DNA from 4 places in the Bradyrhizobium sp. 22 genome. Region 1 is predicted to be linked to each of the others. Evidence: predicted binding sites of a transcription regulator. Region 1 holds the regulator's gene; each other region holds the start of a gene.
What was found. Region 1 encodes LexA, which represses DNA repair genes until DNA is damaged. Its sites were predicted from a motif close to TGTTCNNNNTGTGTTCNG; they were not measured.

Region 1 (4,768 bases):
TAAGGCACGGCACACATTATGGATTTCGCAACAGCTATCCGAGCTTCCAGATGTCGTTTGCTGCAACGCTCGGGCTGGTGGCGCTGGTGCAGATCGGCATGCCGAACCTGCTGGCCGCGCCCGATCATTCGGCGACCGCACGCGTGGCGCTGTGGGGCGGCCGCGAGATCGCGATGCTGTTCCTGGCCTCGCTGATCGCGGGGCTTGCGACCACGCCCTATGCCGCCTTCCACTTCCATCGCGTCACGCCCTATGGCGTGCTCGCCAATCTCGGGGCGATGCCGGTGGTCTCAGTGCTGGTGATGCCGGCGGGGCTGTTGGGATTGCTCGCAGCGCCGTTCGGGCTCGATGGCGTGTTCTGGTGGTTGATGGGACTGGGTATCGACTGGATGGTCGCGGTCTCGCGCTGGGTGGCGGCGCTGCCGGGCGCGGTCGGCCGCATTCCGGCGTTCGGCATCGCGCCGCTGATCGCCGCGAGCCTCGGCATCATCCTGATGGGCCTGTTGCGCACGCCCCTGCGCTGGTGCGGTGCCGTGGTGCTGCTGGCTTCCATCGCCTGGGGCCTGTCCGCGCGGCAGCCTGATGTCCTGATTGCCGGGGACGGCGCCAGCGTCGCGGTGCGGGGCAGGGATGGGCGTCTGCACCTGATCAGGGCGGGCAAGGACGGTTTCCTGCTGAAGGAGTGGCTGGCGGCCGACGCCGATCCGCGCGATGCCGGCAGCAGCGCGTTGGCCGAGGGAGTGTCGTGCGACGAATCCGGCTGCGTGACACCGCTCGCCGACGGACGCCTGGTCGCGCTGGCCTCGCGGATCGATGCGCTGGCGGACGATTGCAGCCGCGCCGCGCTGGTGGTGACGGCGCGGCCCGCGCCGCCCGATTGCGCGGCGATGGTGGTGGATCGGCAGCGGCTCGCGCGCCAGGGCGCGCTGGCGCTGACACGGCATGGCGACGGATTTGCGGTTCAGGCGGTCAAGGCGAGAGGTGCAGACCGCCCCTGGTCGCCGGCGGCCGCCGGCGAGGGAGATTTCGAAGGAGCCCTCATGCCGAGGCCGGCTCCGCGCGTCCGCGACGCTACGCCGTCGGAGGCCGATCTTCAGGCCGAGGACTGAGCTTTGATCAGCCGATCGGTTGGCGCGTGACCGCCGCTCGACTGTCGGCGATGATCTCAGGCTTGTGCTCGCGCTCGCCGACCGGCTGCGTCACCGGCAGCTGCAGCACGGTTGCGCGCTGGCCTTCGACCAGCTGCGTCACCAGCACGTATTTGCCGTCAGGAAATTCGATCGCGTCGTGATGGCGATCGGGAATGTGCGGATCGATCTTGCCGAACTTGCCGACGCGGGAGTTGACGGTGCGCGTCCAGATCCAGCGGTTGTCGTAACGGACGTTGTCGGCGAAGGCGAGCTCCGTCCCCGGCAGCAGGCAGACCGCAACGGACAGATCGGCTTCGGAGGCGAAGCCGCGCGTCGAGGTGCCGCGGAAGGTTGTCGTGACGATCGTCTCTCCGACCTCAGCGGGACGCGTCGCGACGGCATGCAGGCTGTAGTCACACATCGGGTGCTCCTCATGCGAAGATGGCGACCCGCGTCTCGTCGAGGCGCAGGCCTCAATCAGAGTGGAAGCCTGCAACGCTCTGCTTGGTTATGGGCAAATCTGCGGCTCGCGTCCGCAGCGCGCGATCACATTATCTTTCCCGGATTCGATAGGAACAAACATCGCATCCTTGCATTTGGCCGGCGTATCAGCACTGCCGGCACGCGCAGGGCTATCGCATGTGGCGATGGTCACCAGCTGCCTCCGCAGCGTCATGGCCGGGCTTGTCCCGGCCATCCACGCCTTCCACGCAGCACAATGAACGTGGATGCCCGGGACAAGCCCGGGCATGACGACCTCTGCAAAATTCAAATGCGATTGCCCTGCACTCTGGCGGCGGAGCGAAATGGCCGCGCGCCTGCGCTTGCGAACCGGATGTCGCGCGGAAGAGGAGCCGGACGGTCAGCGCAGAACCAGAGGGACCATCCAGCCGGAGCGGACCAAGCGTTCGCTCCAATCTTGGATCGACGGTGCCGATCGAAAGCGCGCGCGGCGCTTGAAGCTCCGGGTATCAGTACTTCCGGTAAAGCCCGATCAGCTTGCCCTGAATCTTCACGCGGTTCGGCGGCAGGATGCGCACCTCATAAGCGGCATTGGCCGGCTCGAGTGCGATCGAGGCCCCGCGGCGGCGGAAACGCTTGAGCGTGGCCTCCTCGTCGTCGATCAGCGCCACCACGATGTCGCCGGTATCGGCGCTCTCGTTGCGCTGGATCAGCGCCATGTCGCCGTCGAGGATACCGGCCTCCACCATGGAATCGCCGCGCACTTCGAGCGCATAGTGCTCGCCCGTGCCGAGCATGTCGGGCGGGACGCTGATGGTGTGGCTGCGGGTCTGCAACGCCTCGATCGGCGTGCCGGCCGCGATACGGCCCATCACGGGCACCGCAACGGGCCGCTCGCCCTCGTCCATGGAGGGGCTGGAGCTGGCGCGGACCTTGCCGAGATTGCCCTCGATGACGCTCGGCGTGAAGCCGCGACGGGCGCCGGCGGCAGCCTGGAGCTCCGGCAGCTTAATCACTTCGATGGCGCGTGCGCGGTTGGGCAGGCGGCGGATGAAGCCGCGCTCCTCGAGCGCGGTGATCAGGCGGTGGATGCCCGACTTCGAGCGCAGGTCGAGCGCATCCTTCATCTCGTCGAAGGAGGGCGGCACACCGCTTTCCTTCAAACGTTCGCTGATGAACCTCAGAAGCTCGTATTGTTTGCGCGTTAACATCTCGACCAAAGTCCCCCGGTTGATGTCGTTCGATTCCGAGACGATGAGTTCAGCGATAAGCCGCTACATGCTCGAAACAAATCATGAACGGACACTATATGTTCGATACATGTTCCGCAACTGCTTAATTTACCGTGAACGGCGGCGAGCTCGCGGAATGTGTGTGGCCGTGCACTCAGACGGGGAGCCGCAGCACCTCGCAAGGGCTGCCGGCCTCGGCCTTCGGCGCGAACGGTGCGCGCACGAGAAGTACCTGTGCCGCAGCAAGATTCGCAAGCAGAGAGGAATCCTGATGGCTGACGGGAACGGCGACTTGCGCACCGTCGTCGCGCAGTTCCAGGCGCGCGCGCAGGTAATCCTCGCGCTGGTCGTTGGCGCCGAGATCCTTGCCCAGCACGGCGCGCTCGCGGCGATGATGAATCACTGAACGGCCCGACAAGGCGCGAATCAACGGCACCATGAACAGGAACGCGCACACGTAGGACGACACGGGATTGCCGGGCAGGCCGATCACGCGCATTGCGCCGAGCCGTCCGTGCATCATCGGCTTGCCGGGCCGGATCGCGATCTTCCAGAACGCCATCGAGATGCCTTCGCCCCGCAGCGCCTGCTGGACCAGATCATGGTCGCCGACCGACGCGCCGCCGGTCGTGACCAGGATGTCAGCACCGCTCTCGCGGGCGCGGCGGATTCCGGCGGAGGTGGCCTCCAGCGTGTCGGCGGCGACACCGAGGTCGATGGTCTCGGCGCCCTCGCTGCGGGCGAGCGCATGCAGGGCGTAGCCGTTGGAATAGACGATCTGGCCGTGCCCGGGCGTGGTGCCCGGCCTCACCAGTTCGTCGCCGGTGGCGAGGATCGCAACCTTGGGACGGCGGCAGACGGCGAGATCCGGGTGATTCATCGCCGCGGCAAGCGCGAGATCGCGCTCCGTCAGGCGGGTTCCCTTGCGCAGGAGCACGTCACCCTCGCGGAAATCGACCCCGGCCGGGCGGACGTGCCGTCCGGCGATCGCGGCTTCCTTGATGGTGACGCTGTTGCCGTCCGCGACAGTGTCCTCCTGGATCACGACCGCGTCCGCTCCGTCCGGGATGACGCCGCCGGTAAAGATCCGCACGGCTTCGCCGGCGCCAACTGCTCTCGCGAAAGGACGGCCGGCTGCGATCTCGCCAATCACCGTCAGCCGGGAATCGACCGTTGCCGCATCGGCCGCGCGCACGGCGTAGCCGTCCATCGCCGACATCGCCTGCGGCGGCTGCGTGCGGCGCGCCGCGACGTCATGCGCGAGCACGCGGTGATAGGCCTCGTCGAGCGAAACCATCTGTTCAGGCAGCGGCTCTGCACCTGCCAGCACCGCAGCAAGGGCGTCGGAAACCGGCATCAGGGCCACGGGCGAAACTCCTGCTCGCACATCGTTCAATAGGGCGGCGAGAGTTCTAGCTGACTGCAGACGCGAGGCAAAGCAGCACGCAGGATGATCTATCCTGCGTGCTCTCCGTGATCGAGCAAGTGCAAGTCCGCACACGTGATTCTAAAGGCGAAACGCCGGCATGAGCCTGGCCGACACTGAGCTGGCCAGCGCCACCCGGTGATGTGATCAAGGTGCCGTCGGATCGTCCGGACTGACGTCCCATGCGACGTCGGGAGGTTTGGGGCCCTGGTCCCTGTCGGGGAGCGGATCGGCCTGCGATTTCAGGTCCGCAGCCTTGCTGATCAGCTTGGCGGAAAGCTCGGAATCCGAGGTGTTTTTTGCGAATTCAAGCAGCAGAGAAGCTTGCTTGGTGAGATAGGTTTTGCCCAGCACGTCGATCAGTCCGATGTAGAAGTCCCAACAGACTCATGAGTCCGAAGGGTGGTATTCCGTTCCGGGAACTCCGTATAAAAATGCACAAAGGGATCAGGTTCCACAGTTTTTGTAAATTTGGTTCCGAACGCGGCTTGCAATTGGGCTGCTTCTAGCGACGGGCC
Region 2 (4,768 bases), 100 kb from region 1:
CGGGCGTGCCTTCGGCGACGATGTTGCCGCCATGCATGCCGGCGCCGGGGCCGATGTCGAGCACGTAATCGGCGAGACGGATGGCATCCTCGTCATGCTCGACCACGACCACGGTGTTGCCGAGGTCGCGAAGTCTCTTCAGCGTGTCGAGCAGGCGGGCGTTGTCGCGCTGGTGCAGGCCGATCGAGGGCTCGTCCAGCACGTAGAGCACGCCAGTCAGTCCCGAGCCGATCTGCGAGGCCAGGCGGATGCGCTGGCTCTCGCCGCCGGACAGCGTGCCGGAGGAGCGGGACAGCGTGAGGTAATTCAGGCCGACGTCGAGCAGGAAGGTGAGGCGCTCGCGGATCTCCTTCAGGATGCGGCCGGCGATCTCGTTCTGCTGCGCGTTGAGCGCGCTAGGCACGGTCTCGAACCATTCGCCGGCCTTCCTGACCGACAGCTCCGAGATCTCGCCGATGTGCTTGCCGCCGACCTTGACGCAGAGCGCCTCGGGCTTGAGACGAAAGCCCTTGCACGCCTCGCAGGGCACGTCGTGGAAATACTTCGCCAGCTCCTCGCGCGCCCACTCGCTCTCGGTCTCGCGGTAGCGGCGGTTGATGTTGGTGATGACGCCCTCGAACGGCTTCCTGGTGTCGTAGGAGCGCACCCCGTCCTCGTAGGAGAACTTGATCTCGTCATCGCCGGAGCCGTGCAGGATGGCGTCTTTCGTCTTCTTCGGCAGGTCCTTCCACTTGGTGGTCAGGGTGAACTTGTAGTGCTTGCCGAGCGCGGTCAGCGTCTGCACGTAATAGGGCGAGGACGACTTGGCCCAGGGCGCGATCGCGCCCTTGCCGATGGCGAGATCCTTGTCGGGGATGACGAGGTCCTCGTCGACATGCTGCTCGACGCCGAGGCCGCCGCAGGCGGGGCAGGCGCCGTAGGGGTTGTTGAACGAGAACAGGCGCGGCTCGACCTCGGGAATGGTGAAGCCGGAGACCGGGCAGGCGAACTTTTCCGAGAACAGCATGCGCTCGGGGCCGCTCTTGTCGTGGATCTTGGCGGTCTTCTTCTTCTCCTCAGTGGGTGCGGCCGCGGGCGCGTCGGCGAACTCGACGACGGCAAGGCCCTCGGCGAGCTTCAGCGCGGTCTCGAAACTTTCGGCGAGGCGCTGGCCGATGTCGGCGCGCACCACGATGCGGTCGACGACCACGTCGATGTCGTGCGGGAATTTCTTGTCGAGCGTCGGCGCCTCGCTGAGCTCATAGAAGGTGCCGTCGATCTTGACGCGCTGAAAGCCCTTCTTGAGCCATTCGGCGAGCTCCTTGCGATACTCGCCCTTGCGGCCGCGCACGACGGGCGCAAGCAGATAGAGCCGCGTGCCCTCGGGCAGGGCGAGCACGCGGTCGACCATCTGCGAGACGGTCTGGCTCTCGATCGGCAGGCCCGTGGCCGGCGAGTAGGGCACGCCGACGCGGGCCCAGAGCAGGCGCATATAGTCGTAGATCTCGGTGACGGTGCCGACGGTGGAGCGCGGGTTCCTCGAGGTGGTCTTCTGCTCGATCGAGATCGCCGGCGACAGGCCGTCGATCTGGTCGACGTCGGGCTTCTGCATCATCTCCAGGAACTGGCGTGCATAGGCCGACAGCGATTCGACGTAGCGACGCTGGCCCTCGGCGTAGATGGTGTCGAAGGCGAGCGAGGATTTGCCGGAGCCGGAGAGGCCGGTGAACACCACCAGCTTGTCGCGGGGAATCTCGACGTCGATGTTCTTGAGGTTGTGCTCGCGCGCGCCGCGGATCGTAATTGCGCGCAGGCTCGAGCCCGCGTTCTGTTGTTGGCGCTTCGCCTTGATCACTTCATCCATCCGAGTTGCCCCTAGGGAATCCCATGGGTGCGCGACCGCGCCAGTAAAAAGGCGCGCTTCGTCCGGAACCGGGATCGGCGCCGATGGGGTTGTCAGCGAACGTAGGAAGAACGCGCGCGGATTTCCAGAGGGAGTTGCGAATCGTCAACGGAATGTTGGCACGCTGGCGGCATCTGGCAGCAGGCGCTGCACTGAACCGGCGCGTATTCGCCAAAACAACGTACCGCCAAAACAAAAAGGCCGGCGCGAGGCCGGCCTTTCGTGACGATGTGACCGTCGGTCGTGATCAGTACTTCGCAACCACCGGGCCACCGAAGTGATAGTTCACGCCGACCTGCACAGTGTGGAGGTTGAGCGTACCGGTGGGAATGGCGCCCGAGAAGTAGGTCTCGCCGTCGAGGCTGCGATAGAGGTACTCGCCCTTCACCGACCATTGCGGAGCGAAGTACGCCTCGACGCCCGCGCCGACGGTCCAGCCGGAGTGGAACTTGCTGTCGGAGGCCGAGAGGCCGCCCAGGGTGGCGGTGAGCTTGTTGTCGATCCAGGCGTAACCACCGGTGCCGTAGAGCAGCACGTTGTTGATGGCCCAGCCGATGCGGCCGCGCACGGTGCCCATGGCGTCGGTCTTGGAGGTCAGCGAGGCGGGGACGCCACCGACGCCGGCGACGAAAACCGTGCCAGCTGCCGAGGCGCTGACGTCAGCCCAGGCGGCATCGGCCTCGAGGCCGAACACGACGTTGCCGGTCTGCCAGTTGTAGCCGGCGGTGCCGCCGACGAAGCCGCCCTGCATCTTGGGGTCGCCCGAAGAGGCTTCCCAAGCGCCGCCACCGACGATACCGAGGTAGAAGCCGGTCCAGTTGTAGACCGAAGCCAGCGGAGCAACCGGCGCCTTGGTGTAGGGGCGAGCCGCGAGATCAGCAGCCGAAGCAGGGGCCGCCAGAGCGAACAAACAGGCCGAAGCCAACAGAACTTTCTTCATTTTCAACTTAATCCCAGTCCCAGTTTCTATTGTTGCCTTCCTGACGGAAGGGCAGCGGACTCAACGGCCCAACTGAGGCAGTGCTTACACCACTGAAGCCGCAAGTTGTGTCTCCGAGAAGCCACAGTGGTCGAAAAGGTGATGGTTACTGACTCATTACGGCTGCATATCTGATCTCCCGATGACAAAGGCCGGCGCGAGGCCGGCCTTCAATCATCGAACGATGTCAGAGAGATATCAGTATCTCGCGATCAGCGGCCCGCCCCAGCGGTAGTTCACCCGGATCAGGCCGATATCGACGTCCTGGCTGATACGATCGGAGCGTGTAACGGCGCCAAGCGGGGCCGCCAGCAGGTTGCCCGAACCGGTGAAAGTCATCGTGCGGTTGCCGAGGAAGATGTGGTCGTACTCGAGGCCCACCGTCCAGTTCGGCGCAAATCCAAACTCGATTCCTGCGCCCACAACGCCGCCCCAACGGGTCTCGTTGGCCCGGTCGAACTCGAGACCCGTGACGAGATCGTAGCTGCGGTAGCGGTCGCTGACGACGGCGCCGCCGCCTTTCACGTAGAGCAGCACGTTATTCCAGGCGTAGCCGACCTGGCCGGTGATCAGACCGAAGGCATCGATCTTCGAGCGATTGCGCAGGCCCGTGCCCACGAGCACCGTGCTGATGTTGTCGCCGGAGAAGTCGGCCCAGTTGCCCTGGCCTTCGAGGCCGAACACCCAATTGGTCGACTGCCAGCGATAACCGACCTGGCCGCCAACCGTGCCGCCGGTCGCGCTGTGACAGCCCTCGCCAACCAGGACGCCGGTCCCGGGCGTGACGAAATCCCAGCACTTGCGGCTGCTGCCGCCGCCGCCGTTGATGCCGACGTAGAAGCCGCTCCAGTCGTAGATGGCGGCGACCATCGGCGCCGGGGCCTTGGTGTAGGGCCGCGCGGCGAGATCCGCCGCGCTGGCGGGAGCCGACAGGCTCAATGTCACTGCACCGATGGCACCAATCAGAATCTTGTTCATTGCAGTCTCCCCAGTTTTCGCCGCTTCTCGCAGTCCCCGAAGCAGCGGATCAGGCGCGACGCCCTTATGATTCAATTACAGGGCGATCGTAGTCCCAAGACGGCGCCGAGTCCGTCTCTCAAATGCCACACTTGGCGGTGCCCGACAGGGGTCGCAACTTGCTCAATGTTAAGCGGTTTTGCCTGTTTACGGGAACCTCGCTCGGTTCCCGTCGTGGAACATTCCTTGGCGCCGGCGGGATGAATCCCAGATTCTGTCTCGATGGGCGATCGGGAAGAACAAATCTGGAACGTAGCGAAGGTCGATGCTATATGTGGGGATAACCCAGGGGGTGATGGGCTGAGGGGCGCCTGCGAGCGTATAGGGTCGCCCCAACAGGGCGCAGAGGAACGCGGGCAGCGCGCTCGGCCTTTGAAATCAGTGGCATTCGGAGTGGAGAGCGGCGATGGCGGGAAGCGTCAACAAGGTCATTCTGGTTGGAAATCTCGGCAAGGATCCTGAAATCCGCCGCACCCAGGACGGGCGGCCGATTGCGAATTTGAGCATCGCGACATCGGACACCTGGCGCGACAAGAACACCGGCGAGCGCAAGGAGAAGACCGAGTGGCACCGCGTCGTGATCTTCTCGGAGCCGCTTTGCAAGATCGTCGAACAGTATCTGAAGAAGGGCGCCAAGGTTTACATCGAAGGTGCGCTGCAGACCCGCAAATACACCGACCAGAGCGGTGTCGAGAAGTATTCGACCGAGGTCGTGCTGCAGGGCTTCAACTCGACGCTGACGATGCTCGACGGCCGCGGTGGCGGCGGCGGAGGCGGCAGCTTCGGTGACGAGCCGGGCGGCGATTTCGGCTCTTCCGGCCCCGTCAGCAGCGCGCCGCGCCGTCCTGTTGCCGCCGGTGGCGGCAGCCGCAACAGCGACATGGACGACG
Region 3 (4,768 bases), 1.4 Mb from region 1:
GGTCCTGCTCAAGACCGAGATCGCCGTGATCCTCGTCGACGTCTGCATGCCCGAGCTCGACGGCTTCGAGCTCGCCGCGATGATCCGCGAGCATCCACGCTTCCAGAAGACCGCGATGATCTTCATCTCCGCCATCCAGGTCAGCGACATCGACCGGCTGCGCGGCTACGAGATGGGCGCGGTCGATTACGTGCCGGTCCCGGTCGTGCCGGAAGTGCTGCGCGCCAAGATCAAGGTGTTTGCCGAGCTCTACCGCAAGACCCGCGAGCTCGAGCGGCTGAACCGGGAGCTCGAAGATCGCGTCCGCGCCCGCACGGCGGAACTGGAGAACTCCACGGCGAAGCTGCGCGAGAGCGAACAACGGCGCAGCATGGCGATCGCGGCCGGCAAGATGGGATCCTGGGATTGGGACTGGATCAGCGGCGACTGGATGTGGGACGAAGGGCAGTATCGCATCTTCGGCGTCAGTCCCGAGAGCTTCGAGGTCAACCCGGCCAACGTTCAAGCGCTGCTGCATCCGGACGACGTCGATCAGCTGCGCAAGGCGATCGCCGAGTTCAACAGGGGCACGCGGGCCTACGAGACCGAATTCCGCATCATGCGTCCGGACGGCGAGGTGCGCTGGTGCGTCGGCACGGCGGCGGCAACGGTGGACGATAGCGGTCGCGTCGTCCGCGTCAGCGGCGTCACCGTTGACATCACCGAACGCAAGCGTGCCGAGGAACGGCAGAACCTGCTGGCGCGGGAGGTCGATCATCGCGCCAAGAACGCGCTGGCCCTGGCGCAGTCGATCGTGCGTCTTACCCGGGCCGACGAGGTCAAGGCCTATGTCAACGCCGTCGAGGGACGCATCAATGCGCTGGCGCGCGTGCACACCATCCTGTCGCTGTCGAGCTGGCAGGGCGCCGAGCTCTCCAGGCTGATCGACGAGGAGCTGGCGCCCTACTCGCTCGGCGGCCAGATCGTATTGGCAGGTCCGGAGGTCCAGTTGCTGCCGACCACGGCCCAGACGCTGGCGCTCGCCCTGCACGAGCTCTTCACCAACTCGGCCAAGTACGGCGCCCTCTCGACCAGATCGGGACGGCTCACGATCGGCTGGCAGGTCGAGGAGCAATTGCTGACGCTGAGCTGGGAGGAGTCGGGCGGTCCGCTCGTCATGCCTCCGAAATCGCGCGGCTTCGGCACGCGGAGCCTGCTGGCGAGCGTCGAGTCCCAGCTCGGCGGGCAAGCGCGGTTCGATTGGCGCGCCGAAGGCCTGTTGTGCCGCCTGGAGGTGCCGCTGACCCGCAAGACGGGGGCGACGGCCCCATCCGGGAAGTTCGAGGACGCCGGCTCCGCCGAATTGCAGCGCGCATCCGGTTAGCGGAATGGCGACCGGTCGGCCTCGAGTGGATACGCCAAGGCGATAAGCGAGTGCCTCCGTTCCGTTTCGGACGGAGCGGAAAAAGCATCAGCCGGACGCGGCGCTTCTCATGCGTCGCGCCATTCGCGGGTCGCGCGCAACGCGCCCCTCGAGCCAGGCTTCCGTCTGGGCGAGATCGCGCAATGCCCTGGCATAGCGGCGCGCCGCGCTTCGCTCCGCCCCGCGCGGCAGCTTGCGGGCCTTGTGAAGGATGTCCGCGGCCGCGTTGCGATAGGCCAGCGAGCGATAAAGAAAGACCACCTTACCCATATCGATGTTCCCGTTTTGCTGGCCTCATCCTCGCAAGACCAGCATGAACGTCGGATGAAGCGGTCGATGACATTTCCTTCATTCGTCTGGAACAAGCGAATTGCCGCTCGCGTTGGCATGCCAAATCGGGATGCAGTTCCCATGCGCACAAAAAAGTCGTCAGACCTGATTTCTGCCACCGGCCTCATCAAGCTGATGACGCATGCATTGATGGGCGCCGCCCTCGGCCTCGTCTTCAGTCTCGCGCTGATCCTGTGCAATCCCGCCGTCGCCAGCCTGCTCGCCAATGGCGGAAGCCAGACCGTGATCGTCTTCACACTCACATTGGTGACGACCTTCGCGATCGGCGCGACGCTCACTGGCGTCGTGTTCATCATCGCCGAGGACAAGCAATCTTGAAACGCGCGTGAGGCGCGGAGCTCCCTCAGCGCCGGGAGGCCGCGCGCGCGGGCTTATCGATTGTCTTCACGAGACGCAGGCGTACCCGGTCGTGGACGTCGGGCAGGACATCGCCGCCGCCGGCCGCCTTCCACTCGCCGATCAGCAAGTTGATCTTTCGGCGCAGATCCAGCTGCGCCAGCGCCTGATCGGCGCAATCACGATCCCCGTTGATGCGATCCCGCACGGACGCCTCGACGTCGGCCATCTCCAGCCTCAAGGCGCTGATTTTACGTCGAATTTCATTAATTCTGTTGTCCATGGCTTGTTAGAACAAAATAAGAACATATAGTCAAGCCACGATTTGAAGACGGAGACGCCGGATGCAGGTTCAAGGTAAATACGACGCCAGGATCTTTCTCGCCGAGCAGATGACCCGGGCGCAGGGGCTGAGGCTGAAACGGCTGAGCGAAGAGGCCTATCAGCCCGCGCAATATGCGCGCGATCTGTCCTTCACCGAGGCCGCGCGGCGCATCCAGGTGCTGGAAGCGGAGATCGAGCTGGCGAACTCCTTCTAGCCTGGCTAGGCGTGCAGCCGGCCTTGGCCTGCTGTTTCGGAACCATGGTGGGTCCGGATGGTTTTCCTGAGCCAACGGAGAATCATGCATGGCACGCAAGGCAAAGAAACGCCGCTACTCCCGCAGCGCCGGCAGCGACGTCGAAAGCGAGATGCGGCGCTACAAGAAGGGCACCGCCAAGAGCGGCCGCAAAGGCCGCGGCGGACGGGTGAAGAGCCGCAAGCAGGCGATCGCGATCGGCCTGTCGAAGGCGCGCAAGAAGGGCAAGAAGGTCCCGAAGAAGGCTGCCAAGAAGACGTCGTCCAAGAAGCGGACGACCAGGAAGACAGCCAAGAAATCGTCCAAGAAATCGTCGAAGAAATCGTCGAAGCGCAAATCCAGCAAGCGTTGACGCTGGCCCGTCTCAGATCATGCTGCCCGGCATGAAGCAGCGGATCGAGACTCCGAACGCGGTCTTCACCGGCCACACCATGGTGCGGCCGGCGCGGTTCGGCTCGGTGATGACGGCTTCGTCCGGCACGTCGATCCACTCGCCGTCGAGACGCACGCGATAACGCCCGTTGTGCGATTCCCAGTCGGGATCAGCGACGGCAAAACCGTCGGCGTCCGAGCAGCATGGACCGAGGTGGCTGCGCAGGCTGTCGAACCACGGCTTCAGCGGCGAGTTCGCGTAGCGGCCGTCGTCGCGACCGAGCGCGGCTCCATCCCAGAGCACGAACGGCGCCGCAAGCAGCGCACCCCTCAGCGAGAGCTTCAATCGATCCATGTCGGCACCGATCAAATCCGAACCACCGGCAGTTCCACAAAGCGGCCGGAGGTGCGAAGTTCCACGCTTGCAACCCGTTCGCGGCGTCATTGCCGCGGCGGGCATGTTCGAACTGTGATGGGCGAACACGGCTTTTTTCTTATGAACCGGGTCACCATCCCTGCCGTTAACGAAAATGTTATCGATTGGCGTCGCAAGTCGTGACGGCCAACGAAGAAGGCGGCCCAAGGGCCGCCTTCTTGATGTCTGCCGATAGTTGCTCGGCTTCAGGCGAGCGGCACCGCGACGAACCTCGTCGCCTCGGCGCTTCTGACCTGCAACAGCACGCTGCGCTTACCGGACGATTTGGCCTCCGCCAGCTCGGAGCGGACATCGCCGACATTGGCCACGGCCTTGCCGCCGACATTGAGGATGACGTCGCCGGTCTGGATGCCGCGCTGCGCCGCCGGCCCTTGCGGATCCACCTCGGTGACGACAACGCCCTTCTGACCGGCGCCCTGGACCTCAGCCGCTGGAGCAAGGCCAAGCCCGAGACGCGGCGTGCCGGCGCTCGGCTGCTCTCTACCCTGGTCGGCACCGCCTTTTGCCTGGGCCTGCCGCTCGTTCGGCAACTCGCCGAGAGCGAGCGTCAACGTCTTGGTCGTGCCGTTGTGGAAGACGTCGAGCTTCACCGAGCTGCCCGGGGCCAGGGTGGCGATGGTGCGGGCGAGATCGCGGGAGTCCTTGATCGCGGTGCCGTTGACGGCGGTGATGACGTCACCCGCGGCGATGCCGGCCTTGGCCGCCGGGCTGCCGTCCTGCGGGTTGTCGACGATGGCGCCGCGCGCCTCCTTCAGGCCGAGGCTGTCGGCGATGTCGGCCGTCACCGGCTGCACCTGCACGCCGAGCCAGCCGCGGGTCACCGCGCCCTTGTCCTTGAGCTGCGCGACGACGAGCTTTGCGGTCGAGGCCGGAATGTCGAAGCCGATGCCGACCGAGCCGCCGGAGGGCGAGAAGATCGCGGTGTTCACGCCGATCACGTTGCCGTTCATGTCGAAGGCCGGGCCCCCGGAATTGCCCTTGTTGATGGGCGCGTCGATCTGGATGAAGTCGTCATAGGGACCGTTGCCGATGTCGCGGCCGCTGGCCGAGACGATGCCGGCGGTCACGGTGCCGCCGAGGCCGAAGGGATTGCCGACCGCGACCACCCAGTCGCCGATGCGCGGCTTCTGGTCGGAGAATGTGACGAACGGAAAGTCCCTTTTGCCGTCGACCTTGATCAGCGCGAGATCCGTCTTCGGGTCGGTGCCGACGACCTTCGCGGTGTAGCTCGTGCCGTCGTCCATCGTCACCTGCACCGAGGCGGCGTGGTCGACGACGTGGTTGTTGGTCACG
Region 4 (4,768 bases), 1.3 Mb from region 1:
CGATCCGCACTTCCCGGTGCTCTACAGGAATGAGAAGGGCCGTGTCGCCCACGAGTGCATCGTCGATCCCCGTCCGCTGAAGACGAGTTCTGGTGTTACGGTGGACGATATCGCAAAGCGCCTGATCGACTACGGCTTCCACGCCCCGACCATGAGCTTCCCGGTGCCGGGCACGCTGATGATCGAGCCGACCGAGTCGGAATCGAAGGCCGAGCTCGACCGCTTCTGCGACGCCATGATCGCGATTCGGAAGGAGATCGCCGAGGTCGAGGCCGGCCGCTTCAAGATCGAAGCCTCGCCGCTGCGCCACGCGCCGCACACCGTGCACGACATCGCCGATGACGACTGGACGCGCGCCTACACCCGCAGCGAGGGCTGCTTCCCCGCCGGCACCTCGCGCACCGACAAGTACTGGAGCCCGGTCGGCCGCGTCGACAACGTCTATGGCGACCGCAACCTGGTGTGCTCCTGCCCGCCGGTGAGCGATTACGCAGAAGCTGCGGAGTAAGACGCGACGGAGGTTTCGTAGGGTGGGTTAGCGGGCGGTCGCGCGAAGCGCAGGCCGCCGGCGTAACCCACCACTTCAGCTTTCGCGGAGATAAACAGTGGTGGATTACGCCTCCGGCTAATCCACCCTACAACGCTGAATGCGCCGCTAGGGCGAGATCAACAACCGGCGCTCGCCATCCCACCGCCACAGCCGTTCATTGGTGAGAAGTGTGCCGCCCCACCAGCGTTTGATTGGGTTGTGACGGCGAAAATCCTCCCGGCCCGCCAGGACCGCTTCGCCAAACGCCGTCAGCGACAGCCGGCTGCGGCGAAAGGCAGCGTTGCGACTTCTCACGTTGTCCGGATCGAGTGTCGCCAGCTTGCCGTCCAAGCCCGCGATCGCTGGCGCCGGGCCGAATGCGAGTCCTTCGAGCAGCGTGCCGAGCTCCCACTGATCGAAGATGTGTGTCCCCAACGCGCCCGGCCGAAACAGCGCATCGGTACGATCGTGTCCGCCCGCAATCCGCTCGAGAAGCCGCGTCTCGGTCGCCCCCAGTCCCGTCGCCGGCGACGGCAATTCTGCGAGTAGGTCTTCCATGGCCGGCTTCAAAAAATGCAGCTTGCCGAGCGGCCGGCCGAGCAGCCCGGCGCAAAGCTCTGGCGTCGGCGCGCGGTAAGCTTCCCAGGCCATGCTGGCGATCCCAAGATCGCTTTCCACGATATCGAACTGCCGAACGTCACGATGACGAAGTTCCGAGGGATCTGCTTCGCGCAGATTGAAATCGACGCGTCGCAGTCTCAAACTTCCAGTGAGTGACGGCTCGGAGCGCACATAATCGAGGATCCAGATCAGCTGCAATTGACTGTTGGGTTCAGGATCGAACCACAGTTCGATGAAATCGACCCCGTAAGTTTGGCAGACCCAGAGCAACCCACCCGCCCGATCCTGGCGCCTGAGAAGGGGCGATTGATCGACCCTGACGCAATCCGACCAGTGCATCTCGTTTAATGGCCACCTGGCGCCGAGATAATCGATGAGGTGGTGAGGCGTGGGAAGCGGCCCCGAAACGAAACGATAGATGAACGGGACCACCATGTCGGCGCGATCGGCGAGAGCAAGACCGACGCCCGCCGAACTGGTCAGGATCACACGCTGCATGGCCGCCGCACCCCACCCTCAAAACGAAACGGACACCGAAGACGTCGGCAACTCAACGTCCTCAGTGCCCGCTCCTCGCGAAAAACTCTTCGCGTTAAGGCTTACTCGTCCGCCGGCTCCTCGCCGTCGGCATCGCGCTCGGGCGTGCCGGCCAGGATCTGCTCGGCGATCAGGCCAGAGTTCTGGCGGATCGCGGTCTCGATCTTGGCGGTGATGTCGGGATTGGCCTTCAGGAACGCTTTCGAGTTCTCGCGGCCCTGGCCGAGGCGCTGGCTGTCATAGGAGAACCAGGCGCCGGACTTCTCGACGATGCCGGCCTTGACGCCGAGATCGAGGATCTCGCCCATCTTGGAGACGCCCTCGCCGTACATGATGTCGAACTCGACCTGCTTGAACGGGGGCGCCAGCTTGTTCTTGACCACCTTGACGCGCGTGGTGTTGCCGACCACCTCGTCGCGCTCCTTGATCGCGCCGATGCGGCGGATGTCGAGGCGGACGGAAGCATAGAATTTCAGCGCGTTGCCGCCGGTGGTGGTTTCCGGCGAGCCGTACATCACACCGATCTTCATGCGGATCTGGTTGATGAAGATCACCATGGTGTTGGACTTGTTGATCGAGGCCGTGAGCTTGCGCAGCGCCTGGCTCATCAGGCGGGCCTGCAGGCCCGGCAGCGCATCGCCCATCTCGCCCTCGAGCTCGGCCTTCGGCACGAGCGCCGCGACCGAATCGATCACCAGCACGTCCACCGCACCGGAGCGCACCAGCGTGTCACAGATCTCCAGCGCCTGCTCGCCGGTGTCGGGCTGCGAGATCAGGAGCTCGTCGATGTTGACGCCGAGCTTGCGGGCATAGACCGGGTCGAGCGCGTGCTCGGCGTCGATGAAGGCGCAGATGCCGCCCTTCTTCTGCGCTTCCGCGACCGTATGCAGCGCCAGCGTGGTTTTACCTGAGGATTCCGGCCCGTAGATCTCGACGATGCGCCCCTTGGGCAGGCCGCCGATGCCGAGCGCGATATCGAGCCCGAGCGAGCCCGACGACACCGCCTCGATGTCCATGGACCGGTCGTTCTTGCCGAGCTTCATCACCGAGCCCTTGCCGAACTGGCGCTCAATCTGGGAGAGCGCGGCGGCCAGAGCTTTACTCTTGTCCATGGAAGATCCTTCGACGATACGCAGGGCAGTGGCGGACATAGGTCGTGCTCCTTATGGCGAGGATTCGCGCGAGGGACAAACAGTTGCGAGGGCGGCGCGTCGATAAATGCAATGTACTCCATTTGTTCTAGGTTCGCAATATGTTCTTTTGCGATTGGACGGCCGTCCCGTGTTTCAGCCTAACCCCAGGTTGAATGCCGGAGGTCCTTATTGCCGGTGAGGTTGCTCGTCGTGAGCAACCAGCGATGGTCAGCCATCCGGCTCGTCCGTGCGCTGTGCACACAACTGAACAGACGCCGTTCCGTTTATGGATCCTGATCAATCATCACCCCGCGCGGGACCGCGGCGGCTACCGATGATGAGAACCCCGATTGCGCTCACGTCCTTCCGCGCACGGACAGGATCGTGCCATGTTCAAGCGGCGACGTTTCAAGCAACAACTGACCCTTCAAGACCGGCTCTCGGCGTGGGTGAAGCAGGTCAAGGAGGACGCCGCCAGCCTGCCTCCCGGCCCCGAGCGGGACGCCCTCCTCAAGAAGGCGCGCCAGGCTGAATTAGCCAATCATCTGCACGACTGGGTCAAATCCCCCGGGCTGCAACCGCCGAAATAGTCGCGCGGCCGCAACATTCCGCCCCCGGACGAAGCTGGCGCGCATCGACGAGGCTGGCTCGTCGTCATAATTTCGCAATCCTGCGGCACCGAACCTTTTCGCGGTCCCAGGCCTTCTCCAGGACGAGACCGCAACTCTGGGGATCAGACATGACGGACAATGAGCACCGCGAAACGATCAGGCGCAAACCTCTGCCGGAGGCGGCGCTTGAGGAGATGATGAAGTTCGAGCGCACGGAAAACGAGTTCCGCAGGAAGGATCGCGAAGAGCGCGCCAGCGAGCTCCATCTTCCCCTGAATGACATCAAGATCCACTAGAGCCTGCAGCGACCGGCTTCGGAACCGACAGCGGCGTGGCGGCTGACGCTTCCAGCCGGTTCGGGATCGACCGACCTGCAGGGGTGCGTCATGGCGACGAGGCGGCCGCCGCGTGGCCTTGCCGGCGCCACAAATCATTGAGGTATTCAAACACCTCGATCACCACTGAGAGAACACCAGAATTTCCATGCGACCTACTGTGCATGGGGTTGTTTTCCAATTTTTTGAGATTGGCCGCATGCCGACCTGCGATCATCGCAGGCCACGACTGCCGGCGGTGCCCGCCCTACAGCAGCGCCAGCAGCACGAGGCCGATCACCAGCACCACGAAGCCAGCCGCTGTCGCGGCGGCGAACGACCGCTCTACGTTATCCATGATGCCACCCCATCGTCGGCGAGCCACGTTTCCCCCATGGCTGCGCCGAACGGTCTGGAATCTTGCCGACCTGTGTGACCGCAGTTGTGCGAACGGATGTCGAAATTGGGACCGCTGCGGGGCCAGTCTGCGGCCTCGGCTCGGGCCGCCAACCTGCCGCCTGTCAGGCTGCCGTAAGCGGAGCCGGCTAGGATGATGCGGCTATGGCGTTGCAGCCCAGCACCTCAGCCTCCAACGACTCTCCGCCCCGCTTGGCTCTCCCCAGGCGGGGCTTTTCATGCCTGGCTGCCGGCGCGCGGATCCCCCTCCTCCCGGGTCAGGCGCAGCGCGAAGGCGCGGATCGCGGGCGCGGCCAGGAGCACGATCGGCAGCATCGCGGCCCAGGCGATCAGCCACGACGCCATCCAGTGGCCGAGGAAGATCGTCGCGCTGCCGGCGGGCAAGCTGGCGATCCCCGCCGCGATCAGCGAGGTCAGCCCGGACTGGATGATCCCGAACACGAAATGACTGTAGCGACGGGGAATGCCGAGCATGGCGGACCCATGTTGTTTGCCGTCATCACGCAAGCAAGGCACATGCCGCCGCGTGCATCGGAAGCCGTTGGCGGGGACTGGTCTGCGTCGCGTGCCGCCCATCGGCGCAAAGAACGCGACTGGATGCAGCCC

Region 2: a site for LexA is predicted at 1,939-1,956, ahead of uvrA (excinuclease ABC subunit UvrA). Genes of this name have one in related genera too.
Region 3: a site for LexA is predicted at 2,380-2,397, ahead of K410_RS0111395 (DUF3072 domain-containing protein). Genes of this name have one in related genera too.
Region 4: a site for LexA is predicted at 2,930-2,947, ahead of recA (recombinase RecA). Genes of this name have one in related genera too.

Annotation. Positions count from the first base shown of each region.
Region 1 is NZ_KI519399.1:3,515,255-3,520,022, forward strand. It holds gene K410_RS39600 (GIY-YIG nuclease family protein) at 1-3, shown strand, start outside; partial or broken gene K410_RS36955 (ComEC/Rec2 family competence protein) at 36-1,109, shown strand; gene K410_RS40395 (hypothetical protein) at 1,117-1,551, opposite strand; gene lexA (transcriptional repressor LexA) at 2,102-2,803, opposite strand; gene K410_RS0118020 (molybdopterin molybdotransferase MoeA) at 2,979-4,190, opposite strand; gene K410_RS0118025 (hypothetical protein) at 4,398-4,604, opposite strand.
Region 2 is NZ_KI519399.1:3,617,661-3,622,428, forward strand. It holds gene uvrA (excinuclease ABC subunit UvrA) at 1-1,843, opposite strand, end outside; gene K410_RS0118515 (outer membrane protein) at 2,130-2,822, opposite strand; gene K410_RS0118520 (outer membrane protein) at 3,060-3,839, opposite strand; gene K410_RS0118525 (single-stranded DNA-binding protein) at 4,285-4,768, shown strand, end outside.
Region 3 is NZ_KI519399.1:2,128,135-2,132,902, reverse strand. It holds gene K410_RS0111415 (HWE histidine kinase domain-containing protein) at 1-1,363, shown strand, start outside; gene K410_RS0111410 (hypothetical protein) at 1,451-1,672, opposite strand; gene K410_RS0111405 (hypothetical protein) at 1,814-2,071, shown strand; gene K410_RS0111400 (hypothetical protein) at 2,097-2,318, opposite strand; gene K410_RS0111395 (DUF3072 domain-containing protein) at 2,434-2,628, shown strand; gene K410_RS0111390 (DUF6496 domain-containing protein) at 2,717-3,019, shown strand; gene K410_RS0111385 (hypothetical protein) at 3,032-3,394, opposite strand; gene K410_RS0111380 (Do family serine endopeptidase) at 3,661-4,768, opposite strand, start outside.
Region 4 is NZ_KI519399.1:4,865,158-4,869,925, forward strand. It holds gene gcvP (aminomethyl-transferring glycine dehydrogenase) at 1-508, shown strand, start outside; gene K410_RS0124930 (hypothetical protein) at 656-1,648, opposite strand; gene recA (recombinase RecA) at 1,750-2,838, opposite strand; gene K410_RS0124940 (hypothetical protein) at 3,210-3,410, shown strand; gene K410_RS40540 (hypothetical protein) at 3,560-3,727, shown strand; gene K410_RS0124955 (DUF2798 domain-containing protein) at 4,379-4,636, opposite strand.